2 regions of the Vibrio sp. 9-16B-A1 genome follow, and region 2 is predicted to be linked to the other one. Evidence: predicted binding sites of a transcription regulator. Region 2 holds the regulator's gene; the other holds the start of a gene.
The links. The regulator MetJ, encoded in region 2, represses methionine synthesis genes. The targets are predictions, from matches to a motif close to TTAGACNTNTANANGTCTAA.

Region 1: metK (methionine adenosyltransferase) is a predicted target of MetJ. The motif match lies at 6,021-6,040, and genes of this name have one in related genera.

The regions. Positions count from the first base shown of each region.
Region 1 covers NZ_JBSDZD010000009.1:201,615-212,714, reverse strand. Annotated here, with positions in the region: gene ACVB80_RS15800 (PilT/PilU family type 4a pilus ATPase) at 1-298, shown strand, start outside; gene ruvX (Holliday junction resolvase RuvX) at 507-932, opposite strand; gene ACVB80_RS15790 (YqgE/AlgH family protein) at 1,073-1,636, opposite strand; gene gshB (glutathione synthase) at 1,659-2,609, opposite strand; gene rsmE (16S rRNA (uracil(1498)-N(3))-methyltransferase) at 2,622-3,353, opposite strand; gene ACVB80_RS15775 (endonuclease) at 3,430-4,128, opposite strand; gene ACVB80_RS15770 (SprT family zinc-dependent metalloprotease) at 4,208-4,696, opposite strand; gene metK (methionine adenosyltransferase) at 4,784-5,938, opposite strand; gene tkt (transketolase) at 6,269-8,263, shown strand; gene ACVB80_RS15755 (hypothetical protein) at 8,402-9,883, opposite strand; gene ACVB80_RS15750 (glycosyltransferase family 2 protein) at 9,877-10,845, opposite strand; gene ACVB80_RS15745 (hypothetical protein) at 10,842-11,100, opposite strand, start outside.
Region 2 covers NZ_JBSDZD010000017.1:43,934-55,033, reverse strand. Annotated here, with positions in the region: gene ppc (phosphoenolpyruvate carboxylase) at 1-2,151, shown strand, start outside; gene ACVB80_RS21355 (PadR family transcriptional regulator) at 2,538-3,077, shown strand; gene metF (methylenetetrahydrofolate reductase) at 3,151-4,047, opposite strand; gene ACVB80_RS21345 (bifunctional aspartate kinase/homoserine dehydrogenase II) at 4,208-6,619, opposite strand; gene ACVB80_RS21340 (O-succinylhomoserine (thiol)-lyase) at 6,619-7,785, opposite strand; gene metJ (met regulon transcriptional regulator MetJ) at 8,050-8,370, shown strand; gene ACVB80_RS21330 (malic enzyme-like NAD(P)-binding protein) at 8,546-9,805, opposite strand; gene rpmE (50S ribosomal protein L31) at 10,048-10,266, opposite strand; gene priA (primosomal protein N') at 10,521-11,100, shown strand, end outside.

The DNA.
Region 1 (11,100 bases), on a different contig from region 2:
AAACGGTGATGGCCGTCATGCCGCCTTTGAGATCCTGCTGAACACCCCACGGGTGGCGGATCTGATCCGCCGCGGCGATCTGCATGAGCTGAAAACCACCATGGCCAAATCCACTCAGGCCGGCATGATCACGTTCGATCAGAGCCTGTACCAGCTGGTTTGTGATGACAAGATCACCGAGCAGGACGCCCTGCATTCGGCTGACTCAGCCAACGACCTGCGCCTGATGCTGAAATCCCAGCAGGGCGGCAGTTATGGCCGGGGTAAGCTGGATGGGGTTCAGATTGATATGGATTAAAAACGCCTGTGGCGTTTTTAATCCATGGCCCTGGGCGCTGGGTCCTGGGCTCTGGGGGAGCGTGCGGCAGGTTTAGCGGTAAACCTGAGATTTGTTCTTGATGGGAGCGAAGAGAGGTGAAAACATCTTGCAGCACCCAGCACCCAGCACCCAGCACCCAGCACCCAGCACCCAGCACCCAGCACCCAGCACCCAGCACCCAGCGCCTTTACCCCCACTGCGCCTCAAACCAGCTCTCCAGTATCACTACCGCAGACTGACAATCCACATTGCCTTTGGTCAGGGCTTTGTAGCCACCCATTTCAAACAGCTCTGAGCGTGCTTCGGCGGTGGAGAGGCGTTCGTCGTGCAGTTCTACCGGCAGGCCGAAGCGGCCGTGGAGGCGGTTGGCGAACTTTTTCGCTCTTGGGGTGATGGTTTCCAGCGCTTTGCCGTGCAGGTCGGTCGGCAGGCCTACCACCAGCAGATCCGGCTGCCACTCTTTGATCTGCGCTTCAATCAGATCCCAGTTCGGCGTTCCGTCCTGCGCTTTAAATGCTTTCAGCGGTCTCGCTGTGCCGGTAATTTCCTGACCGATGGCACTGCCAATACTCTTGGTGCCAAAGTCAAAGGCCATGATGGTTCTTGAGGACATAGTCGATTTAACCTGAGAAAAGTGGTTGATTTTGAGTTGTGGGGTGGAGGAATGGTCCTGGGTCCTGGGTCCTGGGTCCTGGGTCCTGTAATATGATACCTAGTACCTAGTACCTAGTACCTGGCACCCAGCACCGTTAACTACCCATGCCCCGCATCTGCCGAGAGCTGATCCGCATCGATCCCCAGTTTGGCGATGGCGCTGCGCCAGCGTTCACCGGCAGGGGTGTTGAAGATGATCTCCGGATCCGCTTCTATGGTCAGCCAGGAGTTTTCGGCCAGCTCGCTTTCCAGTTGCCCGGCTTCCCAGCCGGAGTAACCCAGCGCTACCAGAAACTGCTGTGGCTCGGCTTCGGTGCCAAGTACGGTCAGAATATCCCGGGAGGTGGTCATGGCCAGCTCCGGGGTCATCTGAATGCTGGACTGGTAGCGGTCTTTGGGCTTGTGCAGCACAAAACCACGGTCTTCTGCGACCGGGCCGCCGCTCAGTACCGGCTGGGCGAGGCTGGTATGGTTCACTCTTGGCTGGACGGACTCTATGTCCACCTGCTTAAGCATGTTCTCCACCGAAATATCGATCGGAGCATTGATGATCAGTCCCATGGCACCTTCGTCATTGTGCTCGCACAGGTAGATCACCGACTGATGAAAGAAAGGATCTCTCATACCTGGCATGGCGATCAGAAAGTGATTGGTCAGATTCATACTTACTCCGCTCGGTTCGGTATTACGCTTTGCCAGTCCTGGCTGCGATGGCATCCATCAGTTTGCCTGTGATGGAGATGTCATGCGCCGCTTCAATTTCACGGATGCAGGTCGGGCTGGTGACATTGATTTCTGTCAGCTTATCACCAATCACGTCCAGTCCGACAAAAATCAGTCCTTTTTCTTTCAGTACCGGCGCGACCGCTTCTGCGATCTTACGGTCGGTCTCACTCAGCGGGCGCACTTCACCGCTGCCACCGGCGGCCAGGTTGCCGCGGGTCTCGCCTTTGGCCGGGATACGGGCCAGGCAGTAAGGCATAGGCTCACCATCGACCACCAGGATACGTTTGTCACCATTGCTGATGTCCGGTACAAAAGTCTGTGCCATGGCATAAGTCTGGCCGTGGTTGGTCAGGGTTTCGATGATAACGGACACGTTAGGATCGCCGGCCTTAACGCGGAAGATCGATGCGCCACCCATACCGTCAAGAGGTTTGAGGATCACATCGCCATGCTTCTCGCGAAACGCTTTGATGTTCTCTGCTTTGCGGGTCACGATGGTCGTCGGGGTCAGGTCCGGGAACCAGGCGGTAAACAGTTTTTCGTTGCAGTCACGCAGGCTCTGAGGCTTGTTGACGATCAGGCAGCCTTCATCTTCAGCGCGCTCAAGAATGTAAGTCGCGTAGATGTATTCTGTATCGAATGGTGGATCTTTACGCATCAGTACTGCATCGAGCTCAGACAGGCGAATGGTCTGCTCAGAGTGGAACTGATACCAGCCGTTCGGGTCTTCCTGTACGGTGACCACTTTGGTATCAGCAAAGGCAATACCCTGATCCAGGTGCAGGTCCTGCATTTCGATGTAGTGCAGTTCCCAGCCGCGGCGCTGGGCTTCGAGCATCATGGCAAAGCTTGAATCTTTTTTTATGTTGATGGACGAAATCGGGTCCATCACTATGCCGATTTTAATCATTACTTTCTCCGGTTATCCCAGGTCACCAAAACGGACCTGAAGTGCGGTGATCGCAGTCAGGGCTGCGGTCTCCGTGCGCAGTACACGCGGGCCAAGCAGGGTTTCTTCGAACTGATACTGCTCGGTCATGGCTATTTCTTCAGCGGACAGCCCGCCTTCCGGGCCAATAAGCAGACGCACTTTTTCGATCGGGCCCGGCAGGGTGTTGATCGAATATTTGGCGCGGGGATGCAGGTTGAGCTTAAGCGCATCGCTCTGCTCGGCACACCACTCTTCCAGTTGCATGATCGGGCGGATCTCCGGGACCACGTTACGGCCACACTGCTCACAGGCAGCGATGGCGATTTTCTGCCATTGAGCCAGTTTCTTTTCGAAGCGCTTAGTATCGAGCTTAACGCCACAGCGTTCAGACAGCAGGGGAGTGATAGTGTTGACGCCCAGTTCTACGGACTTTTGAATGGTAAATTCCATTTTGTCGCCGCGGGAGATCACCTGACCCAGATGAAGATCCAGCGGGGACTCAATGCTGCGGTGACGTTTTTCGGTCACTTCAACGCTGACGTGCTTTTTGCTGACTTCGCTGATCTGCGCCGGGTACTCGTGGTCACTACCGTCAAACAGCACTACTTCCTGACCCGGCTGCATGCGCAGTACCCGGCCGATATGTCCGGCGGCATCATCGCTCAGGTTCAGTTGCCCCAGCTGGCTGATTGGCTCGGGGTGGTAAATACGTGGCACTCTCATAGGTTTGTCCGCTAAATACTGATAATGGTTAGATTGATGCCTTTGATTAAAAAAACAAGGCCCGGATAGTGAAATTCTAATTCGCGCACTGCTGTGACACAAAAGGATTTCGGTTGCCCTGCAGCTTATAAATTCTTTTCTCCCGCTCACACTCCCATTTATCCGCAGGATACTGCTTATTCCACGCCAGCATCATCTGTTGCTGGGATTTGGAGAGCTTAAAGCCGTACTCTTTGCTCATATACAGGTAAGTGCGGGCGATAGAGCCACGGGCGCGGTCTGGCGGCATGACTTTGCGTTGTTTAAAGTTTACCTGCATCTCACACTGGCCGTAGCTGACGCCGTCCAGGCCATTCCACTGGCTGAAGTTGTAGTTAGAGCGGTCACCGTTGACTTCGCCGATCGCCGGAGTCAGGTTGTGCAGGTCGGCTTCCATACGGCGGAAGGCTTTGTCATTTCTGCTGCAGTTTTTTCGTCCGCCTTCCTGCCAGCACTGAAGCTGGTGGCCAAACTGCCAGGCGGGCACCACGTGTTCCCACTCGATCCGTGACGCACGTTTTTGCTGTTTGCGTACCTGATAGCCGCACCCGTTAAGATCGGGAATGCCTTTCTTTCCCTGCCACTGGATATCACAGCCGCAGTAGAAGCTGACCGGGTGATCATCGTAGATCTGTCGGGCTATTTTTTTGGCCTGACTGAATGAGGTGGGGTGAGCGGCAAGTGCGCTCTGGCTGATAAACGCCGCCAGCAAAGCGGCGCAGACTGAGATTCGCATGAGACTGATGAGGTTATTGTCAAAAGCTCAGTGTAACGCCGGGGCCAGGGGCTGCCAAGTTCAGTGGAGGACGGATAACTCAGGCTGGCTCGGCGCAGAGCTGCTGCTGGCAGTCACGGCAATGGTAACGGGCCTGACCGCGGACAATTTTATTGTGGCGGCGGACACTGAGCAGGTGCTTCTGGCAGCCACAGCGATAAGCAAACTGTTTGCCCTGTACTGAGCTGACATCCAGGCTGTGGGTAGTGTTTGGTGTTACCCCAAGAACCTGCAGCATCACGCTCTGCCACTCTTTGCCATGCGGGCGTACCCGCCCAAACAGCTGGTAAACAATAAGATGAGCGACTTCATGGGGGATCACTTCACTGAGAAATGTCTGGCGGTTTTCGCTCAGCAGTACCGGATTCAGCTTGATTTGCCAGGCCTGGAGATATGCCTTACCGGCCGCGCGGCCGCGCAGCTTAAAGCTCAGCTCCGGCAGGGGAAAGCGGGTATTGAAGTAGCGGGAGGCTTTGTCCACGCACTCTTCGATAATGCGCTGACAGTCGCTGATAAGCTGCGGGGTGATTTCGGGTGACGGCACGGTATTCCTCAGATAAAAAAAAGCCCTGACCGGCAGGTCAGGGCTCAGTATGCCAGATTTTCAGCCTGGAGCTTACTTCAGGTTAGCGAAGTCGCGCAGTGCTTCTGCTTTGTCGGTCGCTTCCCAAGGGAACTCTTCGCGGCCGAAGTGACCGTATGCAGCGGTCTTCTTGTAGATAGGCTGCAGCAGGTTCAGCATTTCCTGCAGGCCGTATGGGCGCAGGTCGAAGAACTGACGTACCGCTTCGATGATGATGTCGTGAGACACTTTCTCAGTACCGAAAGTTTCCACCATGATAGAAGTAGGATCAGCAACACCGATAGCGTAAGACAGCTGGATCTCACAGCGGTCAGCCATACCGGCAGCCACGATGTTTTTAGCCACGTAACGCGCTGCATAAGCTGCAGAGCGGTCAACTTTTGATGGATCTTTACCAGAGAACGCACCACCACCGTGACGCGCTGCACCGCCGTAGGTGTCTACGATGATCTTACGGCCGGTCAGGCCACAGTCACCCATAGGACCACCGATTACAAAACGGCCGGTTGGGTTGATGAAGTACTTGGTCTCTTTGCTCAGCCACTCTGAAGGCAGAACCGGCTTGATGATCTCTTCCATTACCGCTTCACGCAGATCCGGAGTAGAGATGCTGTCACAGTGCTGGGTAGACAGAACAACCGCGTCGATACCAACGATCTTGCCCTGGTCGTACTGGAAAGTTACCTGAGATTTCGCATCCGGGCGCAGCCACGGCAGGGTGCCGTTCTTGCGTACTTTTGCCTGACGCTCCATCAGCAGGTGAGAGTAAGTGATCGGTGCCGGCATCAGCACGTCGGTTTCGTTGGTTGCGTAACCGAACATGATGCCCTGGTCACCTGCGCCCTGCTCTTTAGGGTCCGCTTTATCAACGCCCTGGTTGATGTCCGGAGACTGCTTACCGATGGTGTTCAGAACAGCACATGAGTTGGCATCAAAGCCCATGTCTGAGTGTACGTAGCCGATTTCGCGAACGGTTTCACGGGTCAGCTCTTCAATATCAACCCATGCAGAAGTGGTGATCTCACCACCAACCATGACCATGCCGGTTTTCACGTAAGTTTCACATGCAACGCGTGCTTTAGGGTCCTGCTCCAGAATTGCGTCCAGTACTGCGTCTGAGATCTGATCTGCGATTTTATCTGGATGACCTTCTGATACCGATTCAGAAGTAAACAGGTGCTTAGCCATAAGAGCTCCGAATAGTTTATGTGATTAAAGCCACCGAGACTCATAAATGCTCACCGGCTTATGGAATGTGTTTTGTAGGTGTTTCTACATCTAGACGTCTATTCTAGTTCACACTGCGTGAATTACAAGCGCAAATTTATTAAGTCACAAAACCAAACGATTGCGTAAAAAGCCAAACAGAGTAGGGGATTTATGAAAAAAACGCTTTAAAGTCCGGCAAAATGGCCAGTAAAACGTTTGCAGAGGGCGGGGGGCTTTGAGACAATACGCGCCGCCGGAATCCGGCCCCAATTGAAATCTTACTAATCGCTTATGCACTCAGGAGCAGACATGTCTTCTCGTAAATATCTGGCAAACGCGATCCGCGCTCTAAGCATGGATGGTGTTCAACAAGCAAACTCTGGTCACCCAGGTGCCCCAATGGGCATGGCTGACATCGCTGAAGTTCTTTGGCGCAGCCACCTGAAGCACAACCCACAGAACCCAGAGTGGGCAGACCGCGACCGTTTCGTACTTTCTAACGGCCACGGCTCTATGCTGATTTACTCTCTGCTTCACCTGACTGGCTACGATCTGTCTATCGACGATCTGAAGAACTTCCGTCAGCTGCATTCGAAAACGCCTGGCCATCCTGAATACGGTTACGCGCCTGGCGTTGAAACCACCACAGGTCCTCTGGGTCAGGGCATCACCAACGCGGTTGGTATGGCACTGGCTGAAAAATCTCTGGCTGCTCAGTTCAACAAAGAAGGCCACGACATCGTTGACCACTTCACCTACGTGTTCATGGGTGACGGTTGTCTGATGGAAGGTATCTCTCACGAGGCGTGTTCTCTGGCAGGTACCCTGGGTCTTGGCAAACTGATCGCGTTCTGGGATGACAACGGCATCTCTATCGACGGTGAAGTTGAAGGCTGGTTCTCTGACGATACGCCTAAGCGTTTCGAATCTTACGGCTGGCACGTAATCCCTGCTGTTGACGGCCACGACGCGGAAGCGATCAATGCGGCTATCGAAGCGGCTAAAGCTGACCCTCGTCCTACCCTGATTTGTACCAAAACCATCATCGGTTTCGGTTCACCAAACAAAGCGGGTTCACACGACTGTCACGGTGCTCCTCTGGGCGCTGATGAAATCAAAGCAGCGCGTGAGTTCCTGGGCTGGGAGCACGCTCCTTTTGAAATCCCTGCTGACGTTTACTCTGAGTGGGATGCGAAAGAAGCGGGTGCAGCGGGCGAAAGCGCGTGGAACGAGAAGCTGGCAGCGTACGAAGCGGCTTACCCTGAGCTGGCGGCAGAATTTAAGCGTCGTATGAACGGCGACCTGCCTGCACAGTGGGAAGAAGAAGCTGGCAGGATCATCGCTGATCTGCAGGCAAATCCTGCGAACATCGCATCACGTAAAGCGTCTCAGAACGCACTGGAAGCATTCGGTAAGATGCTGCCAGAGTTCATGGGCGGCTCTGCTGACCTGGCACCTTCTAACCTGACCATGTGGTCTGGCTCTAAGTCTCTGACTGCTGAAGATGCGTCTGGTAACTACGTTCACTACGGTGTACGTGAGTTCGGTATGACTGCGATCATCAACGGTATCGCACTGCACGGTGGTTTCGTACCTTACGGTGCAACCTTCCTGATGTTCATGGAATACGCGCGTAACGCAATGCGTATGGCTGCGCTGATGAAAGTGCAGAACATCCAGGTTTACACTCACGATTCTATCGGTCTGGGTGAAGATGGTCCGACTCACCAGCCGGTTGAGCAGATCGCTTCCCTGCGTGTAACACCAAACATGAGCACCTGGCGTCCGTGTGACCAGGTTGAATCTGCGGTTGCGTGGAAGCTGGCTATCGAGCGTAAAGACGGCCCGACTTCACTGATCTTCTCACGTCAGAACCTGGCGCAGCAGGAGCGTGATGCACAGCAGGTTGCTGACATCGCTAAGGGTGCATACATCCTGAAAGACAGCGAAGGCAAACCAGAGCTGATCATCATCGCGACCGGTTCTGAAGTTGAACTGGCGGTTGAAGCAGCAGCCCAGCTGACAGCAGAAGGTAAGAAAGTACGTGTAGTTTCTATGCCATCTACCGATGCATTCGACAAGCAGGATGCAGCATACCGTGAAGCGGTACTGCCATCAGACGTAACTGCACGTATCGCAGTTGAAGCGGGCATCGCTGACTACTGGTACAAGTACGTGGGCTTTGGCGGCCGCATCATCGGTATGACCACCTTCGGTGAGTCTGCACCGGCGGGTGAGCTGTTCAAAATGTTCGGCTTCACCACTGAAAACGTGGTAAACACAGCGAAAGAACTGCTGGCATAAAGCTGCATTGATTATGCTGTAACACCGGGGAGCATTTGCTCCCTGGTGTTGTTTTAAAGCTTAATTTCCCTGCCGGAAGGTTTCCCCTTTCCGTTATAAATTCTTTTCTTCTTTCTCCCTGAACTTTCAGAACCTGATTTACAGCTCCCTTTCATCCACAGAGTTGTGCCTGAACAGCGCCCAGCAGTTTTGTTGTCCGGTGAACAGGTAGCCGGTTGCTGCAGCGATAACTTCCGGATCCGCTAAAGAGCAGTCCCTGACCAGAATAAAGTCGTGGTAGCTGATGAGACTCCAGTCCATGGCCAGATACTGTTTGTTGGTGCGGCTGTTTATATTTCGCTTTTTGAGATGGCGTACAGGCTGGTTGAAGTAATAAGCAAAACTGAAATCGATAAGGACTTCTTTTTCCGCTCTCAGCCAGTGGCCGTAATGAAGGTAATAAGGGACCAGCATCAGCCCGAATTTGTAGTAACCAAAGTCATCCGGGTCAGAGATATAAAACACATGCGTATTGGCCGGTATGTTGTGAGTGACAGACTCAAAGTCCTGCCTTTCTCTCTCCAGTATCCACTGCTGATTTAGCCGGGAAGTGACGGCAAGAAGAAGACAAAGAGTGGCAAGCAGCGTATAGGCCGTCTTCTTTTTTATGCTGTCGAATAACAGGGGAAGAAAGACCGGCAGCAGTATCGCCAGGCGGTCAGAAAAAAAAGAGGTCGAAAACAGCAGCGATGGCAGCAGATAGAAAAGGGCAAGGGTAGCTATGATCAGCTGGTGGGGCGGAGTGAATGATCGGGTTATACCAAGCAGTCTTACCGACAGATAGCCATACAGCAGGAGCCTGATACCGCCAAACAGGAGGTCATTACCCATCAGGTGGCCGGTTATCAGTATTGCTGTTTTTTCAAATAGTGACTGATAGATAAGGTCAACCAGGTTAGCGGAAGCTTCGTTGCCGGAGACGTAGAAAGACCAGCAAAGCAGCCAGACCGCCGGGCTGAGGAGCAGAAAGAGGGAGCCGGCATTATGGCGGGAGATTTTTCTGTTAAATATCAGCCAGGTGAGTATATAGGCGATGTTAAGTCCCCAGGCCATGGCATGACCAAATGCGAGGGCATAAGAGATGGCGATATGAGGGAGACTGAAATGCGAAATGTCCCGCTCCAGCAGAGAGACCAGCCACAGGCAGCCCAGGGCGGCGGTCACCATAAATGGAATAAATCCCCAGTTGAATGGCAGGTTATACAACAGCGGGAAACAGAGCAGACACAAAAGCTCAGGTTTTTTATACAGCCGCAGTAACCTCAGGCAGCACCAGGGCAGGACTAACAGATAAAATGACGTTGCAGCCTTTAAGGCCACCGCCGGAGAGCTGAGCAGAGTGAGCAGTGTCAGGAGCAGGTTTGTTGTCAGGTAAGGGGTAAAGAGGTTGAGATACACCTCAGAAGAGATGAAATGGCTGCCATAAAGCAGCGACTTAATGTCAGCAAGCTGTGACAGGTGCTGCGGCGCATCGACCATGGCCAGGTTTTCAAAGCTCCAGACCGGCATAATAACCAGGACAGAGAACAGCAGATACCAGAACCTGAAACCCTCACCAGAGCCGGGCTTTACGCTCAGCATTCCGGCTTATCCCAGCCCCGCTTTCCGGGAACATCATCAGAACCCTGCAGTGCGGGCTGCGCCAGATAGGCCAGCATTTTTGTCTCCAGCCTGGCCCTTGAAACATTATCCAGAATAAAGCCGCTGAACAGACACAGCCCGGAGAGCACCCCTGTGGCACTGGAGAGAATGGCAGTAGGAAAGCGGGCCACCAGGCCTGTTTCCCAGAACTCCAGGATCACCGGGATCCCAAGACCCAGGGAGAGGATTGCCAGCAGCGCAGAAAGGGTTGAGAAGAACTGCAGCGGTTTGACGTCACGCAGCAGGAACAGAATAAAATTGAGGATCTTAAACCCGTCTTTAAAGGTGTGCAGTTTGCTTACCGTGCCTTCCGGGCGGGCGCGGTACATGGTAGCGATCTCTCTGGCCGGCAGGCGGTGCATCAGGGCGAAGACGCTCAGCTCCGTTTCTATCTCGAAGCCGTGGCTCAGTACCGGCAGGCTTTTGACAAAACGGCGGCTCATTACCCGGTAGCCGGAAAAGACATCTTTGAGCTCGGCCCCGAAAAAGGTGCTGATCAGCTGGCTGAATGCCCGGTTACCCAGAACATGTCCGGACGGATAGGCGCAGGCTTCTGTTGAGCGGGTGCCGGTGATCATATCGAGCCGTTCATCAACCAGGGTACGGATCATCTCCGGCGCGGCTTCTGCCTCGTAGGTATCATCGGCGTCGGCGAGTACATACACATCGGCTTCGATATCGGCAAACATGCGCCTGACTACTTCGCCTTTGCCCTGTCTGGGTTCATGCCGCACTATGGCGCCGGCTTCTTCTGCCTCCCGGACCGAGCCATCAACAGAGTTATTGTCATACACATACACACAGGCACCGGGCAGGGCCCGGGAGAAATCAGCGACCGTCTTTCCTATCGCTCCCTGTTCGTTATAGCAGGGCAGGAGCACGGCGATGCGTAACTGGTTCATGGTGTCTCCCCCTTTTCATCTTTGATCACGGCATACAGCAATACGCCGTATTGCGATTCTCCGGCGGGTTTAAGCCAGGCCGGTGGCTGCCTTGCCAGCAGGCGTTTAACCAGTGCATCCGGCGCCGCATGGTCAGCAATCACCCGGGTGGCGATATCCGGCCCGAGCAGTACATAGTCGAATCCCTGCTGAGACACCTGTTCCTGCGCGCTTTGCATATCAGTTTGCTGCAGCAGGCTGATGACCATTTGGTTG
Region 2 (11,100 bases):
CTGGAACTCTCTGATCTCTCAAACAAAGAGCGCCATAAAACCGAACGCCGCCTGGATCAGCTGGTTGCCCAGATGTGGCATTCCGACGTTATCCGCCAGCAGCGCCCGACCCCGCTCGATGAAGCCAAATGGGGCTACGCAGTAGTTGAAAACTCACTGTGGGAAGCTGTGCCGGAGTTCCTGCGCGAACTCGATGAGCGCGTTGAGAGCCACCTGGGTGAAGGCCTGCCTATCGACGCCCGCCCGGTACACTTCTCATCCTGGATGGGCGGTGACCGCGACGGTAACCCGTTTGTCACCCACTCAGTTACGCAGGAAGTACTGCGCCTGTCACGCTGGAAAGCGGCAGACCTCTACCTTGGTGACATTCAGGAACTGGTCAGCGAACTGTCGATGACCAAATGCAACGATGAAGTACGCGCCCTGGCCGGTGATGAGCACGAACCGTACCGCGCTATCCTCAAGCGCCTGCGCACCCTGCTGACTGACACCATCGAAGTTCTTGATGCCAAGATCAACGCGACCGAGGTTCCGAACAAGGCAACCCTGAAAAGCGCTGATCAGCTGTGGGATCCGCTGTATGCCTGTTACCAGTCACTGCACGAGTGTGGCATGGGCTCAATTGCCGATGGTTCCCTGCTCGATACCCTGCGCCGCATTAAAGCGTTTGGTGTTCACCTGGTACGCCTGGATATCCGCCAGGAAAGTACCCGTCACTCTGACGTACTGTCTGAGCTGACCCGTTATCTGGGTATCGGCGACTACGATCAGTGGAGCGAGCAGGACAAAATTTCCTTCCTGGTGAATGAGCTGAGCTCAAAACGCCCGCTTCTGCCACTGGACTGGCAACCATCTGAAGCAGTTCAGGAAGTGATCGACACCTGTAAAGTGATCGCCTCCCAGCCACGTGAAGCGTTTGGCGCTTACGTGATTTCCATGGCGCGCACCGCCTCCGACGTACTGGCCGTTCACCTGCTGCTGCAGGAAGCCGGCTGCCCGTACCGCATGGATGTGTGCCCGCTGTTTGAAACCCTGGAAGATTTGAACAACGCAGAGGACGTGGTCCGTCAGCTGCTGTCTATTGACCTCTACCGTGGCTTTATCCAGAACCACCAGATGGTCATGATCGGTTACTCAGATTCCGCCAAAGACGCCGGTGTTATGGCGGCAGGCTGGGCTCAGTACCGTGCGATGGAAGCCCTGGTTCAGGTATCTGAAGAAACCGATATCGAGCTGACCCTGTTCCACGGCCGCGGCGGTACCATTGGTCGTGGTGGCGCACCTGCGCACGCGGCGCTGCTGTCTCAGCCACCGAAGAGCCTCAAAGGCGGCCTGCGCGTAACCGAGCAGGGCGAGATGATCCGCTTTAAACTGGGTCTGCCGGAAGTGGCGGTGAACAGCTTTAACATGTACGCCAGCGCGATCCTGGAAGCGAACCTGCTGCCACCACCGGAACCACAGCAGGACTGGCGCGACCTGATGGACGTACTGTCTGAAGTCTCCTGTGAAGCGTACCGCAATGTGGTCCGTGGTGAAGAAGACTTCGTACCTTACTTCCGCAGCGCCACACCGGAACTGGAGCTGGGCAAACTGCCTCTGGGCTCACGTCCGGCCAAGCGTAACCCGAAAGGCGGCGTGGAAAGCCTGCGTGCTATCCCGTGGATCTTCTCCTGGAGCCAGAACCGTCTGGTACTGCCAGCCTGGCTGGGTGCCGGTGAAGCGATCCAGTACTCCGTCGACAAGGGCCATCAGGCGCTGCTGGAGCAAATGTGCCGTGAGTGGCCGTTCTTCTCTACCCGCCTGGGTATGCTGGAAATGGTCTACTCCAAGTGCAACGCTGAGATCTCCCGCCTGTACGATCAGAAACTGGCTGACAAGTCATTGTGGCCGCTGGGCGACAAACTGCGTGCCCAGCTGGAAACCGACATCAAAGCGGTACTGAATGTAGAGAACGCAGAAAACCTGATGCAGCACGACCCGTGGGGTCTTGAGTCCATCCGCCTGCGTAATATCTACGTTGAGCCACTGAACCTGCTTCAGGCTGAGCTGCTCTACCGTACCCGCCAGAGCGAAACTCCGTCAGCTGAGCTGGAAGAAGCCCTGATGGTGACCATTGCAGGTATCGCAGCCGGTATGCGAAACACCGGTTAAGCAGCGATTAATCCTGCAAGTGAGACAAAAAGCCGCTTTATGCGGCTTTTTATTTTACCGTAGTAGCATATTGAGAATTTTGTCAGTTTTTTAGGAAATTTTGTCCCTCTATTCTACTTTATGCTTATTATTATTGATATGCTTTACGCCCGCTGTAAATCCGACTAATAACAATCCGCAGCAGCATTCGGGGGCGACAAAACAAGTGTCAGGCTAATACAAGACACCCGCCCTCCCTCTAGGTGACATAATGGCTTAATTGGTGACAGAACCCGCCGTGTTTTTACGCGGGAGTTTGCCGAACACACTGACTAAATAGTGACTCAGAAGCACGATTAGGTGTCCGGCAACGAATTTGAGTTTTGATTGACCATTGGATTGAAGACATGTCATTACCGCACGTAATCCTTACTGTTTTGAGCACACGAGATGCTACAGGCTACGACATCACTAAAGAGTTCTCATACAGTATTGGCTATTTCTGGAAAGCGAGCCATCAGCAAGTTTACCGCGAGCTGAACAAAATGGCTCAGAACCAACTTGTCACATGTGTATTAGAGCCACAGGAAGGTAAACCGGACCGCAAGGTCTACTCCATTACTGACGCTGGCCGCCAGGCACTGGGCGAGTGGTTCGAACAACCAACTGCACACCCGACGGTACGCGACGAGTTCTCAGCCAAGCTGATGGCTTGTTCCGTAGAAGAATCTGCGTCATTCATCGAGCAGATGAAAGGCCTGATCGAAGAGTCCCGTCAGCTGATCAACCACTACCAGGAAATCGAAAACCTGTACTATGCCCAGCCACAAACGCTGGACAAGCAGGCTCGCCTGGAGCGACTGACCCTGCGCCGCAACCTGCTGCTTCGTGAAGCATGGATTGTATGGGCAGAAGAAGTCCTGACAGAGTTAGAAGCTATGGCGTAAGCCAGACGTGCAGAAGGGGTAAGAGAAAGGGAAGCCATTACGGCTTCCCTTTTTGTATTCGCAATATATCCGTTTATGCGCCCTGCTGTGGACGAACGCCCAGAGTGTGGCACAGCGCGTAAGTCATTTCTGCCCGGTTGAGGGTATAGAAGTGGAAATCCTTCACGCCCTCACGGCTCAGCACGCGTACCATATCAATCGCCTGACTGGAACCAACGATCTGACGGGTCAGCGGGTCATCATCCAGGCCTTCAAACTGTTTGCTCATCCAGCCCGGAATTTTCACATTGTTGATCCCGGCAAAACGCGAAGCCTGCTTAAAGTTCGACACCGGCAGAATGCCCGGTACGATCTCCACGTCGATCCCGGCCGCTACGCAGCGGTCACGAAAACGCAGGTAAGACTCCACATCAAAAAAGAACTGAGTAATAGCGCGGCTGGCACCAGCGTCGACTTTACGTTTCAGGTTGAGCAGATCCGCCTGGGCGCTTTTGGCTTCCGGGTGTACTTCCGGAAACGCCGCCACTGAAATATCAAAATCATGGCGCGATTTCAGCAGCTCAACCAGATCCGAAGCATACATCTCCGGATGACCACCACCCGGTGGAATATCACCACGCAGAGCGACGATACTTTCAATCCCGTTTGCCCAGTAGTCCTCGGCGATATCAATCAGCTCCTGACGACTGGCATCGATACAGGTCAGGTGCGGTGCAGCGACCAGGCCGGTCTGCGCTTTGATTTCCTTGATGATGGAGTGAGTACGGTCGCGTTCGCCAGAGTTGGCGCCGTAGGTGACCGATACAAATTTCGGCTGCAGTGTTTTCAGACGGTGGACCGAGTTCCACAGGGTCTGTTCCATCTTTTCAGAACTCGGCGGAAAGAACTCAAACGATACGTTGATGTCGTCCGACAGCTCAGCAATGTTCTGATTCAGAGCGTCCAGATGGCTCGCGTGTGTGTAACCCATACCACTTCTCCCTGTGCCGCCTTGCGGCCTGTTATTATCCCTGCGTCAATAATCATTTAGACGTCTATATGTCCAAAATATCTCTTGGATCAGAATTGAAGTCAATACTCCCAACATGAAAGTTCCTCATGTTGGGAGTGAGCTCAACTCATCTTCATCTTTACAGCATAGCTGCCAGACGGTTGAGGTCAGACTGAAGTGCCCCGGCGGTCACTTCCCGCCCGGCACCCGGACCGCGGATCACCAGCGGGTTATCCTTGTACCACTTACTCTCAATGGCAAAGATATTGTCACACGGCAGCAGGTTTGCCAGCGGATGTTCAGGATTGAGCGCCTCAACCCCTACGGTGGCTTTGCCATCCCGCTCAAGGCGAGCCACATAACGCAGCACTTTACCGTCACGCTGGGCTTTCTCCAGCCGCTCTGCCAGCAGCTCACTCAGCAGATGGCCCTTATCCAGAAAATCATCCAGACTCAGCCCGGCCAGGGGTTCAGGAACCAGGGATTCCACTTTTACCTGAGTCGGCTCAATATCAAAGCCGGACTCACGCGCCAGAATCACCAGCTTGCGCATCACATCCGAGCCATCGAGGTCACTGCGCGGATCGGGCTCAGTCAGCCCCTGCTGCCAGGCGAGATCCACCAGGTCAGCAAACGGTACGCTGCCGTCAAACTGCTGAAACAGCCAGGAGAGCGTACCGGAGAAGATCCCCGACAGCGCCAGGATCTCATCACCGCTTTCACGCAGGTCGCGCACCGTATGGTTAATTGGCAGGCCTGCCCCTACAGTCGCATTGTACAGCCAGTGACGGCCGGTCTTGCCAAACGCATCCTGTACCTGGTGGTAGAAGTGCTGCGGCGCAGAGCCGGCGACCTTGTTGGCCGAAATCAGGTGAAAACCATGCTCAGCGATCTGCGGGTAACACTCTGCCAGCTCGTGGCTGGCGGTCACGTCCAGTACGATGACTTCATCGTAACGTGACTGATCAGACAATCGTTCCAGCCATTCGCCTTCACTGTACGGCGCGGCCTCATCGTCAAAACGGGTGTTCACTTCGGACACCTCGATGCCGTCCAGATCAATCCAGCAGGTCTGGCTGTCGATCACCGCCACCAGGTCAAAGCTCATGCCGTGGCGTTTGGCCAGCTCGCTTTTCTGCTCAGCCAGCAGACTTACCCAGGCCGAGCCGATATTACCCTTACCACACAGCGCCAGCGCCACACGCTTCTGCGCCTGGAACAGCTGGGTATGAATACCTGTCAGCAGAGGATCGGTATCCACCCGGCGCAGTACCGCGACCAGACTCAGCCCTGAATCTGCTTCGTGGATAAACTCCACTGGCGCGTTTTTCAGCTGCTGATAGAAGCCGTAGCAGTGATTCGGGTTACTGGTCACCCCGGCTCCAACGGCAGCCACCAGCGAGTAGCCCTCTTTAAGTCTCAGTTCGCCTTCGATACTGAGATCCTGCAAATAGCGCAGCGCCTCACCCGCTACTTCAGCGGTATAGGCCAGCAGCAGGCAACCCTGATCCGCCTGGGCTTCAAACGCCAGCGGCTGGATCTGAGCCCGGGTCAGCGAGGCCAGCACTTCCTGCTGCTGTCGCTCAAAATCGTGTCCGTGGGCAAAGCGCAGCTGAAGCAGCAGCACTTCATCCAGGGAGGTAATAATTTTCGCACCGCGACCAGACGCCAGTACCCGCTCAATACGGGTCGAACCGGACTCTGGCTGATAGCTGCAGCGCAAATGCAGATCCATCGCGCTCTGGGCGACCGGCTGCAGGGTACGGCTGTGCAGTACCGGTGCAGCGAGGCGCGCCAGTTCACTGGCTTCATCCAGGCGCAGCAGCGGTAACAGGCAGGCATCTTCCACTTTACGCGGGTCCGCACTGAATACCCCGGCCACATCACTCCAGATGGTAACCCGGCCCGCTTCTGCCAGCGCGCCGATAACAGTGGCCGAATAGTCAGAGCCGTTCCGGCCCAGCAGCACCGTCTCCCCGCTTTCATTACGGGCCATAAAGCCGGTGATCACCAGCCGGCGGTGTGAATGCTGGGCAAGTGAGGCTTTGATCAGCGGCCAGGAGCGCGCCCGGTCCACTTCTGGCTGGGCACCGGCTTCTGCGCGCAGAAAATCGCGCGAATCGAGCCAGGCAGACTCCAGGTCCGACTGACACAACAATGCAGCCAGCAAACGGGCCGACCAGACTTCACCGTGACCCAGAGCGGCCGCTTTCTGCGCTTCCGTCAGCGGAGCGGTCAGCTCACCCAGTGCGCTGAACTCCTGAGCCAGCTGGACCAGCAAAGGTTCCGCATACGCCTCATTGAGCAGTGACTCCACCAGCCCGGTCTGGAACTGACGCAGCGCCTGCAGGTGTTCATGCGCTACCCGGCCGTCTTTATCCAGCGCAGCCAGCCAGGCCAGCAGCTTGTTGGTGGTACTGCCGGCAGCCGATACCACCACCAGGTCGTCCGGACGTGAGTATTCACGCAGGATCCCAACCACCCGCTGATAACACTCAGCATCCGCCAGGCTGCTGCCGCCAAATTTGTGCAGCTGTCTCAGTTCACTCATCAGTTTGCCTCCCTGGCCTGTTCAAATGCCTGCTTCAGGTCTGCGATCAGATCATCACTGTCTTCCAGGCCGACCGACAGGCGCAGCAGTCTGGTGGTCACACCTGCTTCCAGCTGAGCTTCATCGCTCATCGCCCTGTGCGTCATCGAGCTTGGGTGACAGATAAGACTCTCCACTCCGCCGAGCGACTCTGCCAGCGAGAAGAGTTTCAGCGCACCGACAAAACACTCCAGCTGCGGCTGGTCACCGGCAAACTCAAAGCTCAGCATCGAGCCAAAACCGCTCTGCTGACGCTTTGCGATCTCATGGCCAGGATGGTCCGGCAGACTCGGGTGATACAGGGTTCCCACCAGCGCTTCGCCCTGCAGGTACGCCAGGATCAGATTGGCGTTCTCTTCGTGCTGGCGCATCCGCGCTCCAAGGGTGCGCAGGCCGCGCAGGGTCATATAGCTGTCAAACGGAGTACCGGTCGCGCCGAGGCAGTTGCCCCACCAGGCCAGCTCTTCAGCCTGCTGCGCCGAGCGGCAGATCACCACCCCGCCGATCACATCCGAGTGACCGTTGATGTACTTGGTGGTGGAATGAATGACGAAATCCGCACCCAGCTCCAGCGGCTTTTGATACACGGGTGTCAGAAAAGTATTATCGACCGCCACCAGCGCGCCTGCGTCATGGGCCAGCTCACACACATGAGCAATGTCCACGACCCGCACCAGCGGGTTGGACGGGGTTTCAAGCAGCACCAGTTTTGGCTTTTTCGCCAGTGCGCCGGCCAGTGCCTGCTGATCAGACTGGTCCACAAAAGCAACTTTGAAGTCCCCTTTCAGGGCGCGGGTATTGAGTAAACGGTATGTGCCGCCATAGCAGTCGTGAGGAGCAACAATCAGGTCATCCGGACCAAGCTGACTGGTCACCCACAGGTTGATCGCAGCGGTACCGGTATTGGTGATCACCGCTCCTTCGCCGGATTCGAGCCCGGCCAGCGCCCGCTCCAGCTGAGAGCGGTTAGGGTTACCTGAACGGGTGTAGTCATACTTGGGGACGTCACCAAAGGCGGGAAAACCGTAATTGGTGGACAGATAAATCGGGGGAACAACGGCATGATACTGGCTGTCTTCCTCTATGCCGGTGCGGACAGCAATGGTTGCTGGCTTACGCTCACTCATAAGACTGGTCTTCCTTTCCATGTTCATTGTTATCTGTTATACCAGTAATGGCTGCCGGACAACATACGGCGTAATACTTTCTCGCGGTCAGTCGCGTTATCCAACACTGTACCGGTCACAAAACTGGACGTCAACACTTCTGGACGTCTATATGTCTTTGCTTGTGGCGGTAAAAGTCGCTAAAATCACCCCCTATTCAGAGATTGAGCCGCCTTATGGCCGACCCGGTCTCATATCTACGACAAGCATAATTAAAGGTGCGCAATGGCAGACTGGAACGGCGAATACATTAGCCCTTACGCCGAGCATGGTAAGAAGAGCGAGCAAGTTAAGAAAATTACGGTATCTATCCCACTGAAAGTGTTGAAGATACTGACCGACGAGCGCACCCGCCGCCAGGTCAATAACCTGCGCCACGCCACCAACAGCGAGCTGCTGTGTGAAGCGTTCCTGCACGCATACACCGGCCAGCCCCTGCCGACCGATGAAGATCTGCGTAAAGACCGCCCTGACGACATCCCGGCAGAAGTAAAAGCACTGATGACGGAAATGGGCATTGCGTTCGAAGCGTTTGATGAGGAGTAAGTAACTCTTGGTGCGCGGTTCGCGGGCGCTTCGCTTCGGGGGACGCGGGGAATGCGCTGAACATTATGTGTGCCTGATAATGGTACAGGTTCCGCTTTCCGTACCACGTACCACGTACCACGTACCACGTACCACGCAACCATAAAAAAAGGTGCCACCCGGGCACCTTTTTTTATTACGCCATATAATTTTCCGGCATTTCGATTCGGGCAACGCCTGAATCAACAGCCGCCTGGGCGACCGCTTTGGCGACGCGTGGCAGCAGGCGCGGGTCCATCGGTTTCGGGATGATGTAGCCCGAACCAAATTCCAGCGCATCAACACCGGCGGCAGTCAGTACTTCTGCCGGTACCGGCTCTTTGGCCAGCTGGCGGATCGCATCGACCGCGGCCAGTTTCATTTCATCGTTGATCTCACTGGCACGTACATCCAGTGCGCCACGGAAAATAAACGGGAAACAAATAACGTTGTTTACCTGGTTCGGGTAGTCCGAACGGCCGGTACCCATGATCAGGTCATCACGGACTTCGTGTGCCAGCTCAGGCTTGATCTCAGGATCCGGGTTTGAACAGGCGAAGACCACCGGCTTGTCAGCCATCAGCTTCAGCGCTTCCGGAGGAAGCAAATTCGGGCCGGATACACCGAGGAACAGGTCGGCACCTTCGATCACATCTTCCAGGGTACGCTTGTCAGTATTATTGGCGAACAGCTTCTTGTACTCATTCAGATCATCGCGGCGGGTGTGGATCACGCCTTTGCGGTCCAGCATGTAGATCTTCTCACGCTGCGCACCACATTTGATCAGCAGCTCCATACAGGCCACGGCGGCTGCGCCTGCGCCCAGACACACGATGGTCGATTCAGACAGCTCTTTACCCTGCAGTTCAATCGCGTTCAGCATACCTGCTGCGGTTACAATCGCGGTGCCGTGCTGATCATCGTGGAAAACCGGTACGTCACAGCGTTCAATAAGCTGGCGCTCAATCTCAAAGCAGTCAGGTGCTTTGATGTCTTCCAGGTTAATACCACCAAAAGTATCGGCGATGTTCGCTACGGTATCGACAAACTCTTCGATAGTGCGGTGTTTCACTTCGATATCAATCGAATCCAGTCCTGCAAAGCGCTTGAACAGCAGCGCTTTGCCTTCCATAACCGGTTTGGATGCCAGCGGGCCCAGATTACCCAGACCCAGAATCGCGGTACCGTTAGAGATCACCGCCACCATGTTTCCTTTCGCGGTGTACTTATAAACGTTATCAGCATTCTGCGCGATCTCGCGTACCGGCTCAGCCACACCCGGGCTGTAGGCCAGTGCCAGGTCTTCGGCGGTATTGGCTGGCTTGGTCAGCTCGACACCAATTTTGCCTGCGGTCGGAAATGCGTGGTAGTCCAGTGCCTGTTGGCGGAAATCATTTTGGCTGTTGTCTTCGGACATGATGACAGGATCCTGCTGTGTGAGGTTACGAAAAGGTTACACGAGCGCTGTATAATACCGGATGTCAGACCGGGTGCCCAGATAAAAAGTCAACAACCATAGCCCTGAATTGTGATTCAAACGAAAGAGGAGCCGGAAGGATTCAGGCGCAGTTCAAACAATGCGCAGACAGAAAGGAGAGAGGGAATATCAGATACGAAAAAAGGACGCCTGGGCGTCCTTTTTGAATTCGTTCAGCAGAATTACTTCTTGCTAGACAGTGCACCGAAACGCTTGTTGAAGCGGTCAACACGGCCACCGGTGTCAACGATACGCTGCTTACCAGTGTAGAATGGGTGACACTTGTCACATACGTCCAAGTGGATAGACTCTTTAGTCAGAGTTGAGTTGAACTCGAAAGAGTTGCCACAAGAACAAGTTGCTTTAACAGCTTTGTATTCTGGGTGGATACCAGTTTTCATAGGGATAACCTCAATTGGGCCGTGTCGCTATCCGAATCTGAGCCGGACACCACACGTAATTTACAAATCAGTGACGCAGGTTGCGTCGTTCAAGGCGCAGTATAGTAATGAATAGTGTGCAGCGGATCAACCAATTTGATACTTTTTTGTCCATTTTTTTATCAGTTGCGCTGAGCTGGTCAGCCGCTGTTTTTGCTCCCCGGCATTCGTTGCTACAATGACGCCACTTTTTCTGCTTTTATTTAGTGTTGTTTATGTCCCCGACCATCGTCCAGGTTGCCCTGCCCGTCCCGCTCGACAAGCGTTTTGACTACCGGATAGCCCCGGGCCAGAGCCCCGTGGTGGGCGGACGGGTATCGGTCTCATTTGGCCGCCAGGCCCTGGTCGGCATCATCACCGGTCTGACTGACCACTCCGACTACCCTTTTAACCAGCTCAAACCGGTTAAAGAAGTACTCGACAACGCACCGCTCTGGCCCACCCCGCTGTATGAGCTCTTAAACTGGTGCGCTCAGTTTTATCAGCACCCGCTCGGTGACACCCTGGCCAATGCCATGCCGGCGCTGCTGCGCAAAGGCAAGCCTGCCGCGCTGACGCCTCAGGTCAGCTGGCACATCACCCCGGCCGGACGCGATCAGCTGATGCAGGGATTTGGCCGGGCGGTCAAACAGGCCCGCGCCATGCACCTGCTGCAACACGGGCCGGTCGCGGCAGAGAAATTTGCAGAAGAAGAGATCACCACTCAGGTACTCAAAGCACTGCAGGAAAAAGGCTGGGCGGAACAAAAACAGACCCTGCCCAAAGCGGCCCCATGGCCGGAGTCGGTGGAAACCG